One region of the Alistipes sp. AF48-12 genome, then DNA from elsewhere that is predicted to be linked to it. Evidence: riboswitches for the same ligand, from Rfam matches in the RefSeq annotation. Region 1 holds a riboswitch; each other region holds the start of a gene.
What was found. Region 1 has a riboswitch for cobalamin ahead of DW082_RS13265 (TonB-dependent receptor). Riboswitches for the same ligand answer to the same signal wherever they lie in the genome.

Region 1 (5,018 bases):
CATGGTAACCGGTTCCCATTGGAGTTATCTGCCTGCGGAAGCCGGTTACGGTTGATTGTTCGTGTTGTCTTTTCTTTTTACGGTTCCGTGCGATAAGAAAGGCTCATCGGTCGCGGATACGGTGCGCTCGGTTTTTCATCGGTTCTTTACATTTTATAAAAGCGGCCGGATGATGATTTTGCCCGCAATATATAACCGTTTCAGACTGGTTGTAGCGTTTCCCCGCCCGGTGTCGTGAATAGTCTTGGATAATCCGGAAGAGTCCGGAACGGATTAACATACATGTCATTGGCAGACTGAAATATATGACCACATGAATGCTGTTTGAGTTTTTTGCAACTCCACGCTTCTCTGTTTGAGGTTTTGCCTGTTCTGAAAAATGCGACACCGGAGCAAAAGGAGTTTCGGTTTAATCCGTTAAACCGAAATGTTTTGGTTAAACCAAAACCTAACTTGCTCACGCTCGACGCGTGCCGGGAAATTCGGTCCATAAAAGAGATTCAGCCTTTCTGGATTGGGTTACAGAATGGACAATTGGCCGATAAGGCTTCAGGCGACCAAGCTTGATAACCGGCGAAATAGCCCGGTTTGGGCGGTTCGCGGTCGGGCGTATCAAGAAGAATACTGTCGTACAGTTTGGTGCTTTGTAAGGCTGCAATCGTAGTCAATACTACGGTTGTAGCCTTACAAAATGATAAAATGATATTTGTGTCCGGTTACAATAATCCTTTGCTACAGTTTTATAGAGTTAGCATGTGATAATTCGATAAAGTCAAAGATAGTTTTTTACTTTACTAATAGTAGAATGGTAGTTTGCAGAGAGGTAACAGGCTGGCATATGCCTTTTGTTTAATTTCATGCAAGTTTACCAAAGTGTAACAATATTAATTAAAAATATTTTCCGTAATTTTGTGCCGCAAGGTTTTCCGGAAGTTATCTGCTTCCGGGAATAAAAGGGAATGCAGTGAGAATCTGCGACAATACCCGTTGCTGTGAGTTTCAGTCCTTATAGGGCAACTCCGCGCACTCTTTGCCACTGGTTTTAAACTGGGAAGGCGCAGCGGAGGAAATGAGTCAGAAGACCTGCCTTGCGATAACGAGGATTTACCCCTGCGGGATCACGGGTGGTATGTAATTGGCTCTCCCAAACATCGTATTTCGTTTGTTTTTGTCGGTCAACTGCAGAGGTAAATCGTGCAAACGAATGAACTTGCATGCAATTTACTGAAAATAAGTATTTTACAACTTCGGTTGCCGCCCAGCCGAAAGACACGACGTTTCTTCAGGAATCGGACAGTGTACTCCGTAAATACGAGATTGGGGAAGTGACGGTTTACGGCCGCCGGACCTTGCCGAAGATCATTCCCGCACAGGAATTGTCGGGAACAGAACTCGAGCGCCTGAACGTGGTTTCCGTGGCCGATGCCATTCGTTATTTTTCCGGCGTCCAGATCAAGGACTACGGCGGAATCGGGGGATTGAAGACGGTCAATATCCGGAGCATGGGAACCCAGCACGTCGGGGTGTTCTACGACGGCATCCAGTTGGGCAACGCCCAGAACGGGCAGATCGACCTGGGGCGCTTCTCGCTGGACAATATGGAGGCCGTTTCGCTGTACAACGGGCAGAAAAGCGCCATCTTCCAGTCGGCTAAGGATTATGCCTCCGCGGGATCGGTTTACATGACTACCCGGACACCACGTTTCGATTCTGTCAAAAATTACAACCTGAGTTTTTCTGTCAAAGGAGGGTCGTTCGGTACGGTCAACCCGTCCGTGTTGTGGGAACATAGGATCAGCGACAAACTGAGCAGCTCGTTCAATGCGGAATATATGTATACGACCGGACGGTATAAGTTCAGCTATGCGAAGAAGGACGGATACGATACGACCGAAGTGCGGCGTAACGGCGATGTCAGCGCTCTTAGGGTGGAGGGCGGACTGTTCGGAAAGATCAGGGACGGAGAGTGGAAGGCCAAAGTCTATTTCTACGACTCGGAACGCGGCTATCCGGGCGCTTCGGTGCGGGAGGAGCCGGGAAAGTTCAAGCACGAAGACCGCCAGTGGGACCGTAACCTGTTCGTGCAGTCTTCGTTCCGCAAACAGTTCGGTTCGCTTTATACACTCGTGCTGAACGGCAAGTACGCTTACGATTACCTGCATTACCTGTCCGATCCACGGCTCGACGTGACGACCATGTATGTCGATAACCATTACCGGCAGCAGGAGGTCTATTTCTCGGCCGTAAACGGCTTCTCTTTTTTCGACTGGTGGAAAGTCAACCTTTCCGCTGATTTCCAGTGGAACACGCTCGATGCCGACTTGGTGGACTTTGCCTGTCCGCAGCGGTACTCCGTCCTGACGGCATTGGCCACGTCCGTTCAGTTCGAAAAATTCAGTATGCAGGCCAGCCTGCTTCATACTTATATCTACGACAAAACCAAAGCCCTCGGCGAGGAAGCTCCGGAAAAGAGCCAGTTCACACCGACGGTCGTTATGTCTTATCGCCCGTGGAGCGCGGAAAATCTGCAACTCAGGGCATTTTACAAACGGATATTCCGTATGCCTACGTTCAACGATCTTTATTATACGTTCATCGGTAACAAACAGTTGAAGCCCGAGTTTACGACCCAGTACGACGTGGGGATCGTTTACAACAAATCGTTCGGTGGTCACGGGTTGACTTATCTGGACGTATCGGTGGACGGTTATTTCAATCAGGTGGACGACAAGATCATCGCCATGCCCACATCCAATCAGTTCCAGTGGACGATGGTCAACCTCGGGTACGTGGAGATACGCGGCATCGACGCGTCGGTACAATCCGGTTTCCAATTCGGGAAGGTTGCCCTCAATGCCCGCCTGAACTACACTTACCAGAAAGCGCAGGATTTCACCGATCCCGAAAGCCAATGGTACGGCGGGCAGATTCCCTATATCCCCTGGCACAGCGGATCGGCCATACTGGGCGGCAGCTATAAAAGCTGGGACTGGAATTACAGCTTTATCTATACCGGCGAACGGTACGAAGCGGTGGCCAATATTCCGGAAAACTATTCGCAACCGTGGTATACCCACGACATGTCGCTGTCCAAGAGTTTTCAGTGGAACCGCGTCGGTATGCGGGTCACGGCCGAAGTCAACAATATTTTCAACCAACAGTATGAAGTCGTCCAGTGCTATCCGATGCCCGGGACGAACTTCAAAATCAAAATTAACCTGACATTATGAGTTTCATACGACGATTTGCGGTTTTATTGTCGCTCTTTCTCTGCCTCGGTTCGTGCCGAAAAGACGAGCCGGTCCTCCCTTCCACGAATACGAATACGGGAGGTGGATCGACCGGGACCGGCGGAACGGGTCAGGAAGGTCCGATCAAAGGCTTTTTCCTGCTCAACGAAGGCAATATGGGGAGCAATAAAGCCTCGTTGGATTATTATGACGCCGAAACCGGCGTGTATTCCAAGAATATTTATCCGGAACGCAATCCCGGCGTGGTTAAAGAGTTGGGCGACGTGGGCAACGACATTCAGATATACGGCAATAAGCTCTATGCGGTTATCAACTGTTCCCACTTCGTCGAAGTGATGGATGTCCGTACCGCCAGGCATATCGGAGTGGTCTCGATCCCGAACTGCCGTTACCTCGCTTTTAAAGGCCCGTATGCTATGTCAGTTCTTACGCGGGCCCGGTACAGATCGACCCCAACGCCCGGTTGGGGTATGTGGCCAAAGTGGATACGGCCTCGCTGACCGTGCTCGAAACTTGTGTGGTCGGCTACCAGCCCGAAGAAATGGTCATCGTCGGCGACAAACTCTATGTCGCCAACTCCGGAGGTTACCGGGTCCCCAACTACGACAATACGGTTTCGGTGATTGACCTGAACACGTTTCAGGAAATAAAAAAAAATCGAAGTGGCGATCAACCTGCACCGCATGGAACTGGACCACTATGGAAATATATGGGTCTCGTCCCGCGGCGATTACTACGGGACACGCTCCATGACCTTCGTGATCGATTCGAAAACGGACAAAGTGACCGACAAACTGGAACTGCTGCCCAACAGCAATATGACGTTGTGCGGGGATTCGCTCTATGTATACAGTACGGAATGGAGCTATATCACCAATAAAAATACGATCTCGTACGCCATTGTCAATACCAAAACGAAAAAGGTGGTTACCCGCAATTTCATTACGGACGGGACGGACAAACAGATCAAGATCCCTTACGGCATCGCTGTCAATCCCGATACGCGGGAGATCTTCGTGACCGATGCCAAGGACTATATCACCCCGGGGACACTGTATTGTTTCACCCCGGACGGAAAAAAGAAATGGTCGGTGACTACCGGCGACATTCCGGCCCACATCGTATTTACGGACAAACCGCTGCAACCTCTGCAATAATCTTTAAACTAACTTTATATTATGATGAAACATTTAACTAAACTTTCATGGGTACTCCTATTGTCGGGGTGTCTGCTGTTGTCTTCCTGTGACAAGAGCGAAGACGATCCGTTCACGGGAGGGGACAACTACATCACATCGTTCGTTCTGAAAAACGGAGATCAGACGATAACGGCCGCTATCGACGAAGACAAGATCGTGGTGACGGCCCCGGCGACATTCTCCCTGGCTTCGGCGACCGCGAGGTGACCCTGAGCGAGAACACTTCAATTAAGCCCGACCCTGCGACCATCACCGACTGGAGCAGCGAGTACGTTTTCGTAGTAACCGCTTTCAACGGCGCCACGAAATCGTACACGTATACGATCTCCGATGCGGACAATTCCGTTCCCGGCTCCGTAGTATTGCGGACACAGGCCGAAGTCGATGCATTCGGACAGAGCGGAACGACGACGGTCGAAGGCAACCTGATCATAGGTATGGCCGCCGGACGCGATTCGATCACATCGATCGCCGCGCTGGACAAAATCAAAGAGGTCGGCTACGGGGTCATCATCAAATCGACTTACGCCAACGCAACGCTCGACGGCCTGAGTTCTCTGACGAAAGT
Region 2 (5,018 bases), on a different contig from region 1:
TTGCGATCGCAGCGGGATCGTCCGGAAAACACATAATCTCCAGAATGCAAAACAAAGATAAGTTTTTTTCTTAACTTTGCACAGAATAACGCGCGTTTCATGCCGTCTGTCGCCCGCTAGTCCGTCTGCGGATCAAGCTATAAACCAGCCGGATATCTACCGGGGAATCACCAAACGTCCCCGGGAGAGTCCCATGGAAACGCTGCGGGCAAGGCGGCCGGACGCAGCAATCGGATCATTCAACGGATTATCGTCGCATATGGGGAGAATATTGGCTATCGATTACGGACGCAAACGGACGGGCCTTGCCGTGACCGACCCGTTGCAGATCATCGCCAACGCCCTCGATACCGTTCCGACCCATACGCTGATGGACTACGTCAAGAGCTACGCCGCGGCCAACGCGGTGGACGCGATCGTAATCGGTATGCCGCTGCAGATGGACGGGCAGCCGTCGGAGTCCTATACCTACATCCGTCCGTTCGTCGAGAAACTACGTAAAGAGATGCCCGCGATGCGGATCGAACTGTTCGACGAGCGGTTCACCTCGAAGCTGGCGCTGCGGGCGATGATCGACGGAGGCGTTCCGAAAAAACGCCGCCGCGAGGACAAGGGGCTGGTCGACCGCGTCAGCGCGGCGATCATCCTGCAAGGATACCTCGATTCGCGAGACAACAATTTATCGAATCCATAAAACGTTAAGAAGAAGATGAAAAAGATCAGAGCAGCCATCGTCGGATATGGCAACATCGGAAAATACGTACTCGAAGCGTTGCAGGCGGCCGAAGACTTCGAAATAGCGGGCATCATCCGCCGCGACGCCGCGAACGTGCCCGAAGAGTTGAAAAGCTACACCGTAGCCACCGAAATCGGATCGCTCGGCAAGGTGGACGTGGCGATTCTCTGCACGCCGAGCCGCAGCGTACAGAGCTTCGCGCTGAAACTGCTCGAAAAAGGGATCAACACGGTGGACAGTTTCGACATCCATACGCAGGTCGCCGAACAGCACGCGACGCTCGGCAAGGCGGCCGCGCAGCACGGCGCCGTTTCGATCATGTCGGCCGGCTGGGACCCGGGCAGCGACTCGGTGGTGCGCGCCCTGCTCGAAGCCTGCGCCCCGAAAGGGATTACCTACACGAACTTCGGCCCCGGCATGAGCATGGGTCACACCGTAGCCGTCAAGGCGATCGACGGGGTTAAAGCCGCGTTGTCGATGACGATTCCGACCGGGACGGGCATTCACCGGAGGATGGTTTACATCGAGCTGAAAGAGGGCTACGATTTCGACAAGGTGGCCGACGCGATCAAAAAAGACGCCTATTTCGTACACGACGAGACGCACGTGATGCAGGTGCAGAGCGTGGACGCGCTGCTGGACATGGGACATGGCGTCAACCTGACGCGCAAGGGCGTTTCGGGCAAAACGCAGAACCAACTGTTCGAATTCAATATGAAGATCAACAATCCGGCGCTTACGGCCCAGATACTGGTCTCCTCGGCGCGGGCTTCTATGTTGCAGAAACCGGGATGCTACACGCTGATCGAAATCCCGATGATCGACCTGCTTCCCGGAGACCGGACGGAACTGATCCGGCATCTGGTATAACAGGATTAAAAACAGCAAACGAACGATATGTTACTTCCGATTTATATTTACGGTTCGGCGGTTTTGCGCAAAGAATCCGAAGACATCGCCAAAGATTATCCGGAACTGGACAAATTTCTCGAAAACCTGTGGGAAACCATGTACGAAGCCGACGGAGTCGGACTGGCCGCCCCGCAGGTGGGCCGCAACATCCGGATCTTCGTGGTCGACGCTTCGGTGAACGCCGACAAGGATCCGAGCCTGGCCGGTTTTAAAAAAGCCTTTATCAACGCGCACATCTACGAACGCTCCGGCGACGCCGTTCCGTTCGACGAAGGATGTTTGAGCCTGCCGGGAATCAACGAACGGGTCGAAAGGCCGTCGCGGATCAGGATCCGCTACGCGGACGAAAATTTCGTCGAGCACGACGAGGAGTTCGAAGGTTTCGCGGCGCGGGTCATCCAGCACGAGTACGACCACCTGGACGGCAAACTGTTCATCGACCACGTGTCGCCGCTGCGCCGAACTCTGCTGAAAAGCAAACTGGCCGCGATGACCAAAGGGAAATACAAAGCGCACTATCCCTGCAAACTGGTGAAAAAATAGTTTCCGCCCGTTTCCGGGATCTCTTTCAGGGCCGTTCGCCGTTTCGGGCGAGCGGCCTTTTTGCATACCGTCTTTCCCCGTCGCTTTCGGCGATGACAGCCAACCGTTTAATCGAATAGGTTTATAAGTTGTTAATAAGTATTCCGCCGAAAATGTTTTCCGTCGAAACGATTCGCTATGTTTGTGAAAACATTCGGTTCTCGATGCCGGGCTTCTCGCCCGGCGGGAGATCAAAAGGGAATCCCGTGAAAGTCGGGAACTATCCCCGTAGCTGTAAGTTCCTGCCAAAGGCCGCGCAAACCCGAATGCCACTGTCGGTTTACCCGATGGGAAGGCGCGCGACCCGGAACAAGTCAGAAGACCTGCCGGATGAATTGCATTGTAGCTTTCGGGTGAAGAGCGATCGAATGTCGGGGCCCTCCGTACGCGGCCCGATATCTTTTATCCTCCCGGAGTTACCATTTTATCTTATTGTTTAACTGTTTAAAATTCAAACAAGATGAATGGACAGACTCATTTACGGCAAATCGTAAAACGGACGGGCGAGATCGCCCAATTCAGTCCGGAGAAAATCGAACAGGCGATCTTCAAGGCCATGCGGGCCTCCGGTGCGCCGAACCGCAAAGAAGCACGCCGGCTGTGCGGCGAAGTGGTGGCCTCGCTCGAAAAAAACAGCGCCGAACAGACGCCGCACGTCGAACAGGTGCAGGACGCCGTCGAGCAGGCGCTGTACCGTCGCGGCGATTTCGCGCTGCTGAAAAACTACATGCTCTACCGTCGGCAGCACGAACAGCTCCGCGAATCGAAAGAGCTGTTTTCGAACCTCGACGTGATGGACGACTACCTGTCGCAGGACGACTGGCGGGTCAAGGAAAGCGCCAATTCGGCCTACTCGCTGCAAGGCCTCAACCAGCACATTTCGACGATGATTACTTCGCAGTACTGGCTCGGCCGGCTCTATTCCGAAGAGGTCGCCGACGCGCACAAAAGCGGAGCTATGCACATCCACGACTTGGGCTTCCTGAGCGTCTACTGCGTCGGCTGGGATCTGAAAGACCTATTGACGACCGGGTTCAAAGGAGTCGAAGGCAAAGCGCAGAGCGCGCCGGCCCGGCACCTGCGGACAGCGCTCGGACAGATCGTCAACTTCTTCTACACGATGCAGGGCGAAGCGGCCGGCGCGCAGGCCTTCTCGAATTTCGACACCTTCCTCGCGCCCTACGTCCGCTACGACGGGCTCGACTACGCGCAGGTCAAACAGTGCTTGCAGGAATTCCTGTTCAACCTGAACGTTCCGACGCGGGTCGGTTTCCAGACTCCGTTCACGAACATCACGATGGATCTGACCGTCCCCGACTTCCTGAAAAACGAGCCGGTGGTTTGCGGCGGCGAAATAAAAGAGGAGACCTACGGCGATTTTCAGCCCGAAATGACGCTGCTCAACAAGGCCTTCGCCGAGGTGATGTACGAAGGGGACGCGGCGGGCAGCCTGTTCTCGTTCCCGATCCCGACCTACAACATCACGCCCGATTTCGATTGGGAAAATCCCGATTACGACGGCATCTGGCAGATGACCGCCAAGTACGGCATCCCCTACTTCTCGAACTTCGTCAACTCGGACATGAAACCCGACGACGTGCGCAGCATGTGCTGCCGGCTGCGGCTCGACAAACGGGAACTAATCAAGCGCGGCGGCGGACTGTTCGCGTCGAACCCGCTGACCGGGTCGGTCGGCGTCGTGACGATCAACCTGCCGCGACTCGGCTACGAATCGGGGTCCGAGAAGTCGTTTTTCGAACGGCTGCGCCACCTGATGGAGCTGGCCCGCGAAAGCCTCGAAACCAAACGCAAGGTCATCGAGCGCTACACCGAAAAGGGACTCTATCCCTATTCGAAATTCTACCTGCGCCACATCCACGACCGTTTCGGCTGCTATTGGAAAAACCACTTCTCGACGATCGGCATCAACGGGATGAACGAATGCTGTCTGAACTTCCTCGGCGTCGGAATCGCCACCGAAGAGGGCGCGGCATTCGCCCAAAAAACGATGCGCTTCATGCGGGACGTGCTGGCCGTATTCCAGGAGGAAACCGGCAATATCTACAACCTCGAAGCCACTCCGGCCGAAAGCACCGCCTACCGGTTCGCGATGCTCGATACCAAGCGTTATCCGGATATCATCACGGCGAACCAAGCCGACCGACTGCTGAAAGGCGCCAAGCCTTACTACACCAATTCGACCCACCTGCCGGTAAACTTTACCGACGACCTGTACGAAGCGCTCGAAATGCAGGATCCGCTACAAGCGTTGTACACCGGGGGAACGGTGTTCCACGTCTTCACCGGCGAAAGCGCCGTATCGCCCGCAGCCGCCCGAGACATGGTGCGCCGCGTGACCGGCCGGTTCCGGCTGCCCTACATCACGCTGTCGCCGTCGTTCAGCATCTGTCCTTCGCACGGCTACCTGTCCGGCGAACATTTCGTCTGTCCCAAATGCGGCGGCAAGGCGGAAGTATACAGCCGTATCGTCGGATACATGCGCCCGGTAAGCCAGTGGAACGACGGGAAACGGGAGGAGTTCGCCGACCGCAAGCTGTTCGACCACCGGATCGTCCACGAAACAGCGATCTGACATGCGAATCGGAGGTTTTGTCAAACAGAGTCTAATCGATTGGGAGGGAGTACTTTCGGCCGTCGTATTCACCAAAGGATGCAATTTCCGGTGCGACTACTGCCACAACCCGTCGCTGGTACTCCCCTCGCTGACCGATCACCTACCCGATCTGTCCGAAACGGTCATTCTCGACTACCTGCGGCGGCGCAGGGA
Region 3 (5,018 bases), on a different contig from region 1:
GAAGACACTTGTTCCACTTCCGGAAGTTTTTCGATTTCGTCGGTCAACATCGTTCGAGCCGTCGAATCCAGATCGGTGACCGCGCAGTAAGCCAGGCGATCGTACGAGTATCCCGGATCGCTGTTCAGCATATGCCGGTGTTGTTCGCCGATTACGATCAGCAGCGAAACCAGCAGCGCCGAGGCCGTAAATTCCATGAACAGCAATCCCTGCTTCCAATGCCGCTGGTTTTCCTTGAAATTGCGGAAGGCGGACGCTACCGGAATGCGGGCGAACAGCATGCCGGGGACGAACCCGGTTACGAAAAATACAATGGCGCAAATGCCCGACAGGATGAAAGCTCCTTTGGAGAAGAACAAGGCGGCAAGCGAAACGTTCAGCAATCCTTCGACGGTGTCCCGGCACGCGAGGATCAGCAGGACGGCCAGAGTGAGCGAAAGAATCATATGTACCAGCGTTTCCGACATCGTCATACGGTGGATGTCGGTCCCGGATGCGCCGTACGATTTAGTCAGGGCGATTTCTTTGCTACGGTTCACGATCGCCGAGATCGCGATCAGGATATAGTTCATCACGGCCGTGAACAGCAGCGCGAAAGCGAGGATCGCCAGCATGACGGTCATGTTCCGGATATTGGCTTCGCCGGTATGCACTTCCCTTATAGGTTTCAGGAAAAATGCCAATCGGTCGACGCCGGCATTTTGCAGGGCTTGGGGGACGATGTGTTTTTGTTGCATCCGGTCGATGGCCGGACGCAGGGTTTCGGGCGTGACGCCGGGGGACAGAAGCACATAGGTTAGGTAGTGGCGGCCGAACCAGGCCAGGAAGCCTCCGTCGTCCGCTTCCTCCAATGTGACCAGTACGTCGTAGCGCAAGTGCGAGTTTTCCGGCGGATCTTCGAATACGCCTCCGATGGTCAGCGTCATCTCCGGTTTGTTGTCGGAAGCGATGACCGTGCCTTCTGCCCGGTCGATTCCTCCGAGCTTATCGGCGAACGAGCGCGAAATCATCGCATAGCCGGGCCGGGCCAATACCTTTTTCGGATCGCCCGACAGTACCGGACGCGGCAGCACGTCGAACAGGCAACTGTCGGCCATCAGGATGCCGCCGACCGAGTAGCGCCGCTTATCGGACGTTATGAATTTGTTCCTGTCTCCGCCGATATGGGTCAGCCGGGTTGCGGCTTCGATGCCCAGTACTTCCTCTTTCATGGTCGGAGCGACGATTGCCGAAACGGATTCGCTGACCTTCGACTCGTTTTCGTTGCTCGTGTAGCCCGTCAAACGATAGATCCTATCCGCATTCGGATAAAACGAGTCGTAGGATTGTTCGAAATAGATCTTGGCAATCAGTACCAGACCGATGGCCAATCCGATACTCAGCGAGACGATTTTTGTTACGTTATGCCGTCCCCTTTTGAAGAGCGAGCGTATGGCGATGTTCAGATCCCTCATATTGGTCGTCGGTTTTTATTTTTCCGCTTTGGATCCGGCGGAGTGTTTTTTCAATCGATACAGCAATGTTCGAAAATAATGCCGTGATGTGCTAATGTTTGTAATACAGGATTTTATGTTGTGTGGTTCGATCCGGGTGTGTAAAATTAATGGACACTGTTGAATGAATCCTTTACAGATGAGGGCAAAAGAGTGTTAAGAACCTGCTCGGAAGTCGGATGGATTGAAAATGAACGGATGGAAAAACGTGGAGCCTGGAAAGACGCAAGAAACTGGCCGGACTGCCCTCGAAATACGGCGTCGCGGTACAGGAAGACAATCCGTACGGCGAGCTAAGATTCGAAGGAGCGTCTTTGCCGTCGGTAAAGTCTTTCGACACGACCGGCAACGTCCCGTGCACGGGACGTTTTTCTAAAATTTTCTGCCCCGGATTCCGGATCGGCTGGATCGCCGGAGACAAGGACATCATCCGCAAGTACGTCCTGGTTGGTCAAACAGGGAACCGACCTGCAATGCAATACGATGGCCCAGATGATCATCGCCCGGTATCTACAACGGTACGACATCGACCGGCATATCGGAAAGATAGTCGAAGTGTACAAAAGGCGCAGGGACGTTGCGGTCGGATCCATCGAACGTTACTTCCCCGCGAACATAAGATTCATTCGGCCCGAAGGCGGACTATTTATCTGGATCGAACTTCCGACAGGGATTTCGGCGCGCGAAATTTTAAACAAATGCCTCGAAAAAAAATAGCTTTCGTTCCGGGCAGCTCTTTTTTCCGAACGAGCATAAAGAGAATATCCTCAGGATCAATTATTCCAATATACCCGGAGACCGGATCGAGAAAGGACTTAAAATCTTCGGGGAGGTCGTCAAAGAATATATCGGCAAATCCGAATGACCTTTTCCGGCGACCGTCCCGGCGCGCAAACCTCGAAAAACGCTCTTCCCGAAGGGAGTTTTTTATTTGCCTTTCTCGCCCGAAAAAGTTCGCAGGTTGCCCTAAAATATCGCGGCGGATCTATTTTAATTAATTTTAAAAACTTATCTTTGCCTCGGAATCGGTTCCGGGGGCGCTTTTCTGTCGTCCGGATTAAAAGGGAATCGGGTGAAAATCCCGGACAGTCCCGCTGCTGTGAAGCTCCGTTTACGCTTTGATCATACGATACCACTGGTTTCGAAAGGGGCCGGGAAGGTTTCAAAGCGGGAGTCAGTCAGAAGACCTGCCGTTCGTAAAAGGCTGTTTTTGCTCGTGGGTTTAGAAAAATAGCGAAAAAAATTATCCTCGTTTTGAGAAATATACGGATGAGAAAGTATGTCAGCGTCGTAGTGGAACTTTTGAACACCGGCACGGCAATGCCGGTTTGTCGGATGTAAAGAGAGGCGGTTATGGAAAAGACATCACAGTATTCGGAAAAACTTTTGCACCGGAAGCTCGACCTGCTGCTGCGTACGGGCAAGCTATTGATGGAAAGCGCGGCGGACACGAGCCGCATCATGCGCAACATGAAACGCACGGCGGCCTACCTGGGACTGCCCGACGAACACCTGCATATTTACATCAACTACAACATGCTGATGGTAAACCTGGGCGACGAAGAACATTCGTTTTCCAAATTCCAGAGTTGCGAAAAACACGGCATCAACATGACTGCTATTTCCGCCGTCAGCAAACTCTCCTGGAGAGCCATCCGCGAGGATTATTCGCTGGAAAAATACGAGGAGGAGCTGGAAAAAATCCGTACCCGCAAACGTAACTACACCCCCTGGCAGGTAGCCGTCGGCGCGGGATTCGCCTGCGGCGGGTTCTGCATCCAGTTCGGTTGCGACTGGCCGGCCTTCTTCTACGCTTCGGTGGCCGCTATCCTGGGGTTCCGCTTGCGTGCGGTGCTCAATGATCTGGGTTCCAATCACTTTATGAATATTGCCGTCGCCGCCTTCGTCTCAACGTTGCTGGCATGGGTTTCCACGTTTATATCGACGCTCGCACTGCCCGGACCGCTCCATGCCGTTCTCCATTCCGATACGCCGTGGCATCCGCTGATGGCCTGCGCTCTTTTCATCGTCCCCGGCGTCCCGCTGATTAATTTTGTAAGCGACATGCTGGATAACTACGTGCAGGTGGGTATCACACGGGCCGTCAATACATTGCTCATCGTGGTCGCCATGTCGTTCGGCATCGCGCTGGCCATCCACGTCTGCGGGATCGACAACTTCGTGAAGGATCTGAGCATGACGCCGCATCACACCTATTTCGAATTCGCCGTAGCGGCCGCCATATCGGCCGTAGGATTTTCGATGATCTTCAATATCCCGCGCCGGTTGCTCTGGGTGGTGGCCGTAGGAGGCGTCATCGCCGTTTGCTCCCGCAACTTTGTCAATCTTGGCCCGAGCAACCACAATATCGGACTGGACATGGGTCCAGTGATCGGTTCTTTGGTCGGCTCGGCCCTTATCAGCATCATCGTAACGCGGGCGGTGCATTGGTTCCACACCCCTCACCATTGCCTATCGATTCCCAGCGTCATCCCGATGATCCCGGGCGTGCTGATGTATCGGGCGCTGTTTGCTTTCATCGATATGCGCGGCGTGGTGGGCGAAGTCACCGTAGCGATGAACAATGCCATCCAGGCCTCGCTTATGATCCTTTGCATCGCTATCGGCGTGGCCATCCCGAACATTTTTGCACGCCGCTGGATCACTCCCAAACGTCAAAAACAGTTGAAACTGCTCATCGAGCGGCGCAGGCTGCACGGTAAGTTCGTCAACCTGACGGACATCGGCTAAACGAGAAGACGCGACAGCGGCCGGCCGCCTACAATGCGGTCCCTTTTTTCGGAACGAACAATCCCGACATTTCCGCCCGTTCGAGATTCAGAAGCCGCACTTTCCGCGTAATGCCGCCCGCATAACCCGTCAGGCTTCCGTTGCTCCCGACGACGCGGTGGCAGGGCACGACGATGCTGACGGGATTGTGCCCCACGGCGCCGCCTACGGCCTGCGCCGATACGTTCCGTACTCCCTGTCGCCGGGCGATCTCCCGCGCGATCTCCCCGTAAGTGACGGTTTCCCCGTACGGGATTTGCCGCAGCACGTCCCAGACGGCGAGCCGAAACGGCGAACCTTGTAGGTGCACCGGCGGCGTAAAACCGGGGATGCCGCCGCCGAAATAACAGTCCAACCATTCCCTGACCTGCCCGAATACCGGCAGCATTTTCTCTTCGTGCCGGGCCGACAGCGTGTCGGCAAAATATTTCTGCCCGTCGAACCACAGCCCCGTCAGGCCTTCGTCGTCGGCTGCGATCGTGATCCCGCCGAGGGGCGACCGGTATTTAAAAGTGTACTGCATCGCTGATTTATTTATTTATTGGTTTTCTTCGATTCGATATTAGGCAGAAAGCCCGTTATTACACCCAGCAAAGGCAACAACGTACTGATCTGAAAAATATACTCGATGCTGGTTTTGTCCGCCAGCCAGCCGAAAAAGGCGGAACCGAGTCCCCCCAGCCCGAACATCAGTCCGAAAAATACTCCGGCGATCATGCCGACCTTTCCCGGCAT

Region 2: another riboswitch for cobalamin. It lies ahead of DW082_RS10730 (ribonucleoside triphosphate reductase); the one in region 1 lies ahead of DW082_RS13265 (TonB-dependent receptor).
Region 3: another riboswitch for cobalamin. It lies ahead of DW082_RS08900 (threonine/serine exporter ThrE family protein); the one in region 1 lies ahead of DW082_RS13265 (TonB-dependent receptor).

Annotation. Positions count from the first base shown of each region.
Region 1 covers NZ_QUDJ01000028.1:12,470-17,487, forward strand. Annotated here, with positions in the region: cobalamin riboswitch at 903-1,106, shown strand; gene DW082_RS13265 (TonB-dependent receptor) at 1,215-3,230, shown strand; partial or broken gene DW082_RS13270 (YncE family protein) at 3,227-4,408, shown strand; gene DW082_RS13275 (hypothetical protein) at 4,430-4,657, shown strand; gene DW082_RS13280 (hypothetical protein) at 4,654-5,018, shown strand, end outside.
Region 2 covers NZ_QUDJ01000016.1:37,919-42,936, forward strand. Annotated here, with positions in the region: gene ruvX (Holliday junction resolvase RuvX) at 260-694, shown strand; gene DW082_RS10720 (diaminopimelate dehydrogenase) at 710-1,606, shown strand; gene def (peptide deformylase) at 1,634-2,191, shown strand; cobalamin riboswitch at 2,369-2,576, shown strand; gene DW082_RS10730 (ribonucleoside triphosphate reductase) at 2,691-4,823, shown strand; gene DW082_RS10735 (anaerobic ribonucleoside-triphosphate reductase activating protein) at 4,825-5,018, shown strand, end outside.
Region 3 covers NZ_QUDJ01000012.1:63,281-68,298, reverse strand. Annotated here, with positions in the region: gene DW082_RS08910 (ABC transporter permease) at 1-1,454, opposite strand, end outside; partial or broken gene DW082_RS08905 (PLP-dependent aminotransferase family protein) at 1,694-2,358, shown strand; cobalamin riboswitch at 2,503-2,703, shown strand; gene DW082_RS08900 (threonine/serine exporter ThrE family protein) at 2,847-4,244, shown strand; gene DW082_RS08895 (methylated-DNA--[protein]-cysteine S-methyltransferase) at 4,273-4,806, opposite strand; gene DW082_RS08890 (MFS transporter) at 4,818-5,018, opposite strand, start outside.